DNA from 2 places in the Cyclobacterium xiamenense genome. Region 1 is predicted to be linked to the other one. Evidence: riboswitches for the same ligand, from Rfam matches in the RefSeq annotation. Region 1 holds a riboswitch; the other holds the start of a gene.

Region 1 (5,382 bases):
TCGTTGCCACGTTTGGCCGCTATAATTCCGGCTACATGGGTGCCATGCGTAGCATCCGGACCGGTAGGGTCGTTGTTACCGTAATATTTCTCTTTGTAATCCTCCGGGTCGTCTCCGACAATATCGCGGGGATCAAAATCGGTATTGTAGGCATAATTGGCCTGCACTTCAAAATGCTCTACGGCTCCGTCCAGCACTTCTAAAATCTCATTGACACTAGGATCCGGCATATTAATCATCGAAAATAACTGCGAAAGCATTTCCAAGGCATTGCTGATTTCCTCCTTTTCGGACTCCATTTCGCTTAGATCTTTGAGCGTGAAGTCGTCCAACCCGAATTCCTCCTTCACCAGCCTCGCCATGTTTGTGAAGCCATTTAGCATATTGCCGTACATATTATAATTCATCTCGGCTTCTTTTTTGCTTTCTTCAAAATTTTCGTTGACCCGCTGCCAGTAGGCAAATTCCTCGCGGTCTCTTTTTTTCACATCCTCCACTGCCATCTCGCCGAATTTGGCTTTCAATCGGTTGTATTCCCTGGTCAACTCGTGTGAATCCTCTTCCACATGGCTGCCATCGGCACCCCCAATAAAATTCCATCCATGGACATCATCGATGTATCCGTTTCCATCGTCATCAATGCCATTTCCCGGAATTTCCCCGGGATTTTCCCAAATCTTATCCTTCAGATCCTCGTGTACAATATCCACTCCCGAATCGATAACCGCCACTACCACGGTACGTTTTGCACGCTTTCCGGCTAAAAACTTTTCGTGGGCTTTTTCAGCTCCCGTCCCTAGAAACCCGTCCTCGATCGGATCCAATAAAAACCAATTTGTCGGCGCCTCAAGGCTATCCTTTTCGCTAGGAAAAGTCGTTTCACCGAAGCTAATAAGCTGGAAGCCAAGACAGATTCCTGTCAGTAGCATCCAAAAAGAAATCATCGAATGTATTTTCATGAAAGTAACCGTGTATTAAAACGAATAAATAAAATTAATGGGATTTTTTATCAAATCCCTTACACCTAACGAAGGAAAGGTAGTAAAGATCCAATTTGCATCAAATTTCAAAAACGTTTACGGCAAGAATACCTTTTGTTTGGTAGCTTTTGTAGCTAAAACAGCCAACCCAAACGCAAGCCGATGTTTTCCGCCACATGGCCGTGGGCCTTCAGATCTACCCCAAAAACAAATCCCGTTGGAAACCAGTAGCTCAATGCATAACGTTGAAAGAAGCGGTGATTTTGGCCGATGAACGCTGGGTCGGTCAAGTACAGGCCCATCCGCTGGCTGAAATCTACCCGTCCGAAAACCCAATGGTGCGAAAGAAAGGCAGCCGGAACAAAACCCTGGGTTTCTGCACGGGAAGAAAGCGACTGATCCCAGGAAAGTTCGGTCCCCAGCCCCAGCTGATTGATACGCGTTAGGGTATGGATTAGATCCATAGAAATTCCGAGTGCGGGTACCCTACCAGTGTCGGCGGGATTGTCCCTAAAGGTGCCAAAGCTTTCCAAAAGAAAAGAAAGGCGGTGTCTTAGCACGGGTTTTTTATGCGCAGGGAAGACAGGTTGTTCTAACCAATACCCGACCCCTAAACCAAAGCCCGGAAAATTCATGCCTCGATTGGGCTGTCTTTGCCCTCCATTGGAAATATGGTTGTAGTGTCCGGATAGGAAAACCTCCCAGTTTTCGGACACCTGATAGGATACTTTCGGAGCTACTGCAAGCAAAAAGCTAAGCGGACTACTAAAAAAGGTGTTTTTCGGATTGCTATTTACATCGTAAACCTTCGTCAGGTAGGTCATGCCCAGGGTAGCTTTTAGGCGTAACTGCCAGTCGGCACGGCGCCAGAGTACCGGTTCAAAAAAACCAGAAAAGAAAAACGCATCTCCCAATACAGTCGGATTATTGAAATTTGTATAGCCCAACTCCCCTCCCCAGAGGTAAAAACAATTGCAATTCTCCCAGGTGGATTTCTCCAGGGATAGTTTTTCGTAGGACAAGCGGATTCCCTGCGGATGGCTTTGGGATATAGGAACCAACTCTTCCGAGTGCGGGAGAATCCAACTTGTTTGTCCTTCCATGGCGAATCTCGTGAGCCTTTGCCCCCGGGCGTCCGGAAAAACAACGAATCCGACCAGTAGAAATAGACCAATTGCTCGTGTGTGCCTCATCCGATTATCTCACTGATTTTCTGCGATATTGTTTCAAAAAAAGAAAAAAATTCACCAAATAAATTGGAAAATACTCCTTTCTGGGCTTATTTTGCTCCATCCTTTAACTTTTTAAAAGTGAAAAGGATTTATAGAGAAGAGGTAAGAGACAGGCTCGTAGACCCTCTGGCAACCTGGAAAATCCAAGGTGCCAATTCCTGCCAGGTGTGAATGGTTCCATCTGGGAATATAAATTCTACAAAATGAGGCCATTTCCGGTAAACATAAAGGATAAAATTTCCACCAAACGTATCAAAAAACTCCTCCACGCGTGCTATCAGGGCACGGAGCGGGTTTGCATGCGTTTCTAAGTGCCAATTCATGCGTATTCATCCTATCATTTTCATAAAAACATAGACCTAAAACACAACAATCATGTCAAAAACGTACCGATTCGAAACATTACAAATTCACGCAGGACAGGAAGCTGACCCAACCACCAACTCACGGGCGGTTCCCATTTATCAAACCACTTCCTACGTGTTTAATTCGGCCGAGCACGGAGCCAATTTATTTGCCCTGAAAGAATTTGGCAACATCTACACCCGGATCATGAATCCGACCACGGATGTTTTTGAAAAAAGAGTGGCTGCATTGGAAGGTGGAGTGGCAGCGGTCGCGACGGCTTCCGGACAGGCAGCCCAGTTTTTGGCCCTCAACAACTTCCTGACGGTTGGGGATAATTTTGTCACGTCTCCCTTCCTGTATGGCGGAACGTACAACCAGTTTAAGGTTTCCTTCAAACGAATTGGCATTGAGGCCCGATTTGCTGCATCCGATAAGGCAGCCGATCTGGAAGCAAAAATCAACGACAAGACAAAGGCGATTTACGTAGAAACCATCGGCAATCCGGAATTCAATGTGCCTGATTTTGAAGCCGTGGCCTCACTTGCGAAAAAATACGATATCCCATTGGTGGTAGACAATACCTTCGGTGCGGGCGGCTATCTTTGCCAGCCCATCAAACACGGGGCGACTATTGTGACCTCTTCCGCCACAAAATGGATAGGCGGGCACGGTACCTCAATTGGGGGAATCATCGTCGACGGTGGCAATTACAACTGGGGAAATGGTAAATTTCCTCAATTCTCCGAACCTTCGGAAGGCTATCACGGGCTTAATTTCTGGGAAACCTTTGGCGATAATAATCCGCTGGGCCTACCCAACGTGGCCTTTGCTATCCGTGCACGGGTGGAAGGCCTTCGGGATTTCGGTCCGGCCCTAAGTCCGTTTAATTCCTTTTTGTTGTTGCAAGGCTTGGAAACGCTTTCTCTACGGGTGCAGCGAACCGTCGACAATGCACTGGCCCTGGCAGAATGGCTGGAGCAACATCCAAAAGTGAAAAAGGTAAATTATCCCGGATTGGCTTCCAGCGCCTATCACGAGCAGGCAAAAAAATACCTCCCCAATGGCTATGGCGGGGTGTTGAGTTTCGAGCTGAAAGGTGAAAAAGAAGGAGCATCGGAGTTTATCAATAACCTCGAATTGATCTCCCACCTGGCGAACGTAGGAGATGCAAAAACGCTGATAATCCAACCTTCCGCTACCACCCATCAACAACTTTCCGAGGAGGAACAGCTGGCTGCGGGTGTTACGCCTACCCTGTTGCGGATTTCTTGTGGAATCGAACATGTGGAAGACCTAAAAGCAGACCTCAGCGCAGCTTTTGACAAACTATAATTTCATCAAATGAACCTTCAATCGCCGCATTTGACCATTGAAATGACCCGAGATATTTTTTATTGCAAGGAAGCACTCCCCTTGGAGTCTGGAGAAATATTGCCTGAGTTTCAATTGAGTTATACCACACAGGGACAGCTCAATGCCGAAAAAGACAACGTGATCTGGATCATGCATGCATTGACCGGAGACGCCAACCCACAGGAATGGTGGTCGGGCCTGGTAGGAGAAGACAAGTTTTACGACCCTGCCAATTATTTCATCATTTGCGCAAACTATCTCGGATCTTGTTATGGATCCACGCAGCCATTGAGTAGCCGTCCGGATACCGGAAAGCCGTATTATTACGATTTCCCAAACCTGACCACCCGAGACATTGCTGCGTCCCTGGACCGGCTGCGGCTGCATCTCGGCCTGGAAAAAATAAATACGGTGATTGGAGGTTCTTTGGGTGGTCAAGTGGCTTTGGAATGGGCCTATTCCCTGCAAAATCGCTTACAAAATGCCATTATCATCGCGTCCAATGCGAAAGCATCTCCCTGGATTATCGGTTTTAATGAGACGCAACGCATGGCCATCGAATCCGATGAAACCTGGGGAAAAGAACATCCAGACGCTGGAAAAAAGGGCCTGGAAACAGCTCGGGCGATTGGCATGCTCAGTTACCGGCACCCGCAAACCTTTGTCCAAAGCCAAAGTGAGACGGAAGAAAAAACAGACAACTTTAAAATAAGTAGTTACCTGCGTTACCAGGGGCAAAAGCTTGCCAATCGCTTCAATGCGCTGTCTTACTGGATTCTTTCCAAGGCCATGGATAGTCACGATTTGGGAAGAGGCAGGGGCGGTACCCCCAATGCCCTCGCCCGTATCCACTGCCGGGTGCTTTCAATCGGTGTCGATACCGACGTCTTGTTTACCTGCGACGAATCCCGGTATATCGCCCGCTACGTAGCCAAGGGTACCTATCGGGAAATCAAATCCGCCTACGGACACGATGCCTTTCTGATTGAATACGAGCAATTACATTACATCCTGCAGTCCTTTTACCTGGAAAATAATCAATAATTGCCAAACAACCCCTCATGATTCCGTACAACCGTATCAAAGAAACCTGCCTTTACATCCCAAATCTGGATAAAGCGGTGGCGTTCTACAACGGCTTATTGGAAATGCCCCTCATTTCGAAGGTTGAAGGAAGGCATGTTTTTTTTAGATGCGGGGATTCGGTTTTGCTGTGCTTTCTGCCCGAAGTAACCGAAAAGGAGAGCTGCCTCCCTCCGCATTATGCCCATGGGAAGCAACACATTGCCTTCGAAGTACCGGAAGCCGATTACCTGGCTACCCGGGCGCTTCTTCGTGAAAAGGGCATCGAAATCACCCACGAACAAGACTGGGGCCGCGATCGAAATAGTTTTTATTTTGAGGACCCCTTCGGACACGTACTCGAAATCGTTCCCACTGGCATCTGGGAGTAGTCCTGGTCTCCTTTT
Region 2 (5,382 bases), on a different contig from region 1:
CTGACAGCATCCTCATTACTGGAAGTAAAGGATCAGCTGGAGGCTTCGGGCATGGACGATTATATTTCCAAACCCTTCACCCCGGAAAACCTTTACGGGAAAATTATTAAATACCTCTAATCGCCCTTCGCCTTAATGGTTGGATGGTATGGTTTTTCATCCTGTAAAATCCTACCTTTGCATCTTTCATCCGTGCTATGAGAGGAATAATAGGTGCTTTGCTTTGCTACTTTTTCGTGTTTGGAAGTCTTCGCGCTCAGGGTAATCTGACGGAGCGTTCCACGCTGTATTTTCTGGTAGGCAGTTCGGGATCTACCATCCGGGACTTTAATGAGATGCTTGCAGAAAAAGGCATTACCCCACTCAGAGGGGGTTACCGAACCATCGGAATTGGCTACCAATACCGACTCACGGACTTTATCCTGGGTTTTGAGCTCCTGCAAAACAATGGATCCAATTCCTATTTTCGGGAGTACCGCACGGACCACCGCACCACCCGGTTTTACCTGAATGTGGGCTATTCACTGACACAAGAGGGAAGGTTTCAGTTGATTCACTACATGTCCCTGGGATCGGGTTACCTCAACTTTCAAATGCTCCGGGACGAACGCCGGGTGGATGACCTGAATGCCTTTCTGGAGCAACCCGCACAGGGCTTTCTGATACGGAAGCACGATATCCAACGGGGCAGTGGAAATTTAGGCGGGTTCCTCACAGAGATTGGCTTCCAGTTTGGGTACGATATTCCCTTGCCAGGCCTGGAGGAAAACATGGGATTAATGGGCAAGTTTGGGTATTCTTTTTCCCCGTTTGCAGGCGCCTGGAATCTCAACGGCATTACCTTTGACAACCTGCAAAGTGGGGCCTTCCTTCGCCTCGGAGCCGCGCTCTCCATGCCGGATCAAAATCTCTTTTTCCCCGATGCAGGGATCGGGGTGCATTTTTTTTACGGAAGAAATTTCCGGAGTCCGGATCGCTTAAATTCCTATTTCGTGGAAAACGGATGGAATCCCCTGGAACAGGCGCCGTATAATTTGGGTATTAAAATCATGGGTGAGAACAGAAGCCGCATGTACGGAGTGGACGTGTTTAATCTGGGTACTAGTGGAGAGGCAGGGCCCACCCATCGCCACACCCTGAATAGTGTGCGGGTTTATGGGAACTACGGGTACCAATTGTTTAAGCGGCGAAACCTGGAACTCGGCGCAACGCTGGGTTTGGGCTACGGCAACTTGCGCTACAGCCTGGAGCACACCGCCAAACCCGATTTCCCCCTTTTGTTTGAAGAACCGGATTTTGACGGCTACCTGCGAAGCAGTGGGCTCATGAGTAAATCAGAAGTGGCGGTTTCATACGCCCTTCCGGTATTTAACAACACCTTTCGCCTGGTGTATTCCGCCCATGTCGGATACGAAGTTCCCCTAAGCAGGTATCGTTTGGGGGAGCTAACCATGGCAAACTACATGTCGGGTCCCTACGTGCAACTGGGTTTCGGCCTGCGTCCCTAGCCGGACTACCGTTTATCCGCTCAGGTCTCTTATTTTGATTCAAAGTTTTTTGGAAAAAAGGGGTTTTTTTTCCTTAAATCCTGTTACTTTTGGCATTGCTTATCGAGAAAGACGGAGGGTAGGGCCCTATGATGTCTTAGCAACCTGATGTGACAAGGTGCTAATTCCCGTTCCGGACATGCCGGATAAAGATGAGCCGAAAAAGGTAGAGATTCCATTCTAGTTTTAGCCCGGTTCATGCTCGTATAAGTTTTTTATAAAATTACGACAACATGCCAAACAGAACCGAAGTATTGCTTCAGCAGCTGAAAAAAAGAATATTGATTTTGGATGGGGCCATGGGTACCATGATACAGCGGTATGCCCTGCAGGAAGACGATTTTAGAAACGAGGCTCTCTATGGAGTGAAGAAGTCCCTGAAGGGAAACAACGACCTGCTCTCACTCACCCGGCCGGAAATCATCAAAGAGATCCATCAAGCCTATTTTGATGCGGGTGCGGATATTGTCGAAACAAATACCTTTAGCAGCACATCCATTGCCCAGGAAGACTACGGCCTTGCCGACCTGGCTTACCAACTCAATGCGGAATCGGCCCGACTGGCGCGCGAGGTGGCCGATGCCTGTACCGCAAAAAATCCAAAAAAGCCCCGATTTGTAGCGGGTGCCATCGGTCCTACCAACCGTACGGCTTCCCTTTCGCCCGATGTAAACGACCCAGGCTACCGGGCAATTAATTTTGACCAACTGGTGGAAGCCTACAGCGAGCAGGTGGAAGGATTGCTGGATGGAGGCGTTGATATGCTGTTGATCGAAACCATCTTCGACACCCTAAATGCCAAAGCAGCCCTCTTCGCAATACAAGAGGTATACGAAAAAAGAGGGATTCCCCTGGATCCGCAGGATGGCGGAATTCCCATCATGGTATCCGGAACCATCACGGATGCCTCGGGCAGGACCCTTTCCGGCCAGACTACCGAAGCCTTTTTGATTTCACTCTCCCATGTGCCCCTGCTAAGTATCGGGCTAAATTGTGCGCTGGGAGCCAAAGAGTTGCGCCCTTACCTGAAGGTTTTGGCCGAAAATGCACCCTATTACGTAAGCGTCTATCCCAATGCCGGACTTCCCAACGAGTTTGGAAAATACGATCAAGGGCCCGGTGAAATGAACGATCAATTGACGGATTTTCTTAAGGAAGGCTGGATCAATATTCTGGGTGGCTGCTGCGGCACCACACCGGAACACATTGCCGCCATTTCCAATACTGCCTCTAAATTTTCGCCAAGACCACTGAAGGTAGCTACCCAAGAAAAATAACCCCATGAACGATTTTACGAAAATACCCACATTGAAACTTTCCGGTTTGGAACCCTTGGTTTTTGGCCCCACCATCAATTTTGTAAATATTGGGGAAAGGACCAATGTGACCGGTTCCAAGAAATTTGCCAGGCTGATTTTAAACGGGAAGTACGACGAAGCCCTGGAAGTTGCCCTGGATCAGGTACGGGGAGGAGCGCAGATTCTGGATGTATGCATGGACGAAGCCATGCTGGACGGGGAAGCGGCCATGGTGAAATTCCTGAACCTGATCGCCTCCGAACCCGAAATTAGCCGCATACCCGTGATGGTCGATAGCTCCAAGTGGAAGATCATTCTGGCCGGCCTCAAATGCATTCAGGGAAAAGGTATCGTCAATTCCATCAGTTTGAAAAATGGAGAGGAGGAGTTTATCCAACAGGCCCGGACCATCAAGAAGTTTGGTGCAGCTGTGGTCGTGATGGCATTTGATGAAAAAGGCCAGGCCGATAGCTACGAACGAAGGATTCAGATTTGCGAGCGTAGCTACAACCTACTTACCCAAACCGTTAAATTCAACCCCCAGGACATCATTTTTGATCCGAATATATTTCCGGTGGCAACCGGAATGGACGAACACAAAAACAACGCCATTGATTTTTTCCGGGCCACCCGATGGATCAAAGACCATCTTCCGGGAGCAAAAGTCAGTGGAGGAGTGAGTAACGTTTCCTTTTCCTTCCGGGGAAACAACCCCGTACGGGAGGCCATGCATGCGGTATTTCTGTACCATGCCATTAAAAACGGAATGGACATGGGCATCGTGAATCCCTCCCTGCTGGAAATATACGACGACATTCCAAAAGACCTGCTGCAACACGTGGAAGACGTGATTTGGAATCGCCGGGAAGATGCTACCGAACGGTTGCTTGACTTTGCGGAGACGGTGAAATCCCAGGGAAAAAAAAGTAAGACAGACGAGGCATGGAGAAGTCAGCCTGTGCAAAAACGCATCCAACATGCCTTGGTAAAAGGGATATTGGATCACATTGTGGAAGATACCGAAGAAGCCCGTCTGGACCTACAGGATCCGCTCAAGGTAATCGAAGGTCCGCTGATGGACGGGATGAATGTGGTAGGAGACCTTTTCGGGGAAGGAAAGATGTTTTTGCCCCAGGTGGTAAAAAGTGCCCGGGTGATGAAAAAGGCAGTGGCCTACCTGGAGCCGTTCATGCCCCTGCCGGAAGAAGCCAAAGAGGGCGAGCCGGAAACCGATAACATTAACCGGATTCTGCTCGCCACGGTAAAAGGAGACGTGCACGATATCGGCAAAAATATCGTGGGAGTCGTGCTGGCATGCAACAGCTACAAGATCATTGACCTGGGCGTGATGGTGGAAACCGAAAAAATTATCGACGAGGCAGTCGCTCAAAAAGTGGATATCATTGGACTAAGTGGGCTGATTACCCCTTCTCTGGACGAGATGGTAAACGTCGCAGCCGAGATGGAACGGCGGGGGCTTACCATTCCCTTGCTGATAGGAGGGGCGACTACCTCGCGCATCCATACAGCCGTGAAAATAGATCCGGTGTATAGCGGCACTGTGGTGCACGTGGCCGATGCCTCCAAATCCGTTCCTGTGGCGGGAGAAGCCATCAACAAAGATACGCGGGAGAAATACCGGAAGGAAATGAAAGCGCTGTACAACCGCCTGCGTGACGAACACGAGGCCAAACAACAGGTCAAACAGCTCGTTACATACAAGGAAGCAAAAACCAATCCCGTTCCACTGGACTGGTCCCACTACCAGCCCTTCGTGCCAAAAAAAACCGGTTTGCATGTGCTGGATAGGTTGAACCTGGGCACCATTCGCGGGTACATCGACTGGACTCCGTTTTTTAGCACCTGGATGCTGGCCGGTAAGTTTCCAAAAATCCTCAAAGATCCTGTAGTAGGCAAAGAGGCACTCAAACTCTACAACGATGCCAACAACATGCTAGACCGCATTGTCAACGAGGGTTGGCTCAAAGCAAAGGCCGTTTTGGGGCTTTTTCCCGTGCACCGCTCGGGAGATGATTTGATCATCGACCCCGAGTTCACTCCTGGAAAACAGTACGTGTTTCACTTCCTCCGGCAGCAGGGAAGGAAAGGAAAAGGGGTACCTAACCGGAGTTTGGTGGATTACATTCATCCGAAGCAACAGGATTATTTTGGGGGATTTGCGGTGACTGCTGGCCTGGGGATCGAGGAGAGATTAAAAGTCTTTCAGGAAAATGGAGACGATTACAACGACATTATGCTGAAAGCCATGGCAGACCGGCTTGCCGAAGCGGCTGCAGAATACCTGCACGAACGGGTACGAAAAGAATTCTGGGGCTACGACCCGGAAGAATCCCTGGACAACGAGGGCCTGATTCGCGAATCCTATCAAGGCATCCGTCCGGCACCGGGATATCCTGCCTGCCCCGAGCACTCGGAAAAACGAACCCTTTTTGACCTGTTGGACGTGGAAAACCGGATAGGGATCACACTCACGGATAGCTTTGCGATGTACCCTACCTCCTCCGTTAGCGGTTTTT

The links. A riboswitch is a leader RNA that binds a small molecule or an ion and turns the genes downstream of it on or off. The one in region 1 is predicted to bind S-adenosylmethionine.
Region 2: linked by a shared signal. The riboswitch ahead of BMW71_RS20970 (homocysteine S-methyltransferase family protein) and the one ahead of BMW71_RS02500 (O-acetylhomoserine aminocarboxypropyltransferase/cysteine synthase family protein) in region 1 are both predicted to bind S-adenosylmethionine.

The regions. Positions count from the first base shown of each region.
Region 1 covers NZ_FNZH01000001.1:699,320-704,701, reverse strand. Annotated here, with positions in the region: gene BMW71_RS02510 (S8 family peptidase) at 1-959, opposite strand, end outside; gene BMW71_RS02505 (acyloxyacyl hydrolase) at 1,115-2,083, opposite strand; SAM riboswitch class I at 2,299-2,408, shown strand; gene BMW71_RS02500 (O-acetylhomoserine aminocarboxypropyltransferase/cysteine synthase family protein) at 2,588-3,892, shown strand; gene BMW71_RS02495 (homoserine O-acetyltransferase family protein) at 3,902-4,957, shown strand; gene BMW71_RS02490 (VOC family protein) at 4,978-5,367, shown strand.
Region 2 covers NZ_FNZH01000010.1:124,927-130,308, reverse strand. Annotated here, with positions in the region: gene BMW71_RS20980 (PAS domain S-box protein) at 1-120, shown strand, start outside; gene BMW71_RS20975 (hypothetical protein) at 198-1,508, shown strand; SAM riboswitch class I at 1,605-1,706, shown strand; gene BMW71_RS20970 (homocysteine S-methyltransferase family protein) at 1,781-2,824, shown strand; gene metH (methionine synthase) at 2,829-5,382, shown strand, end outside.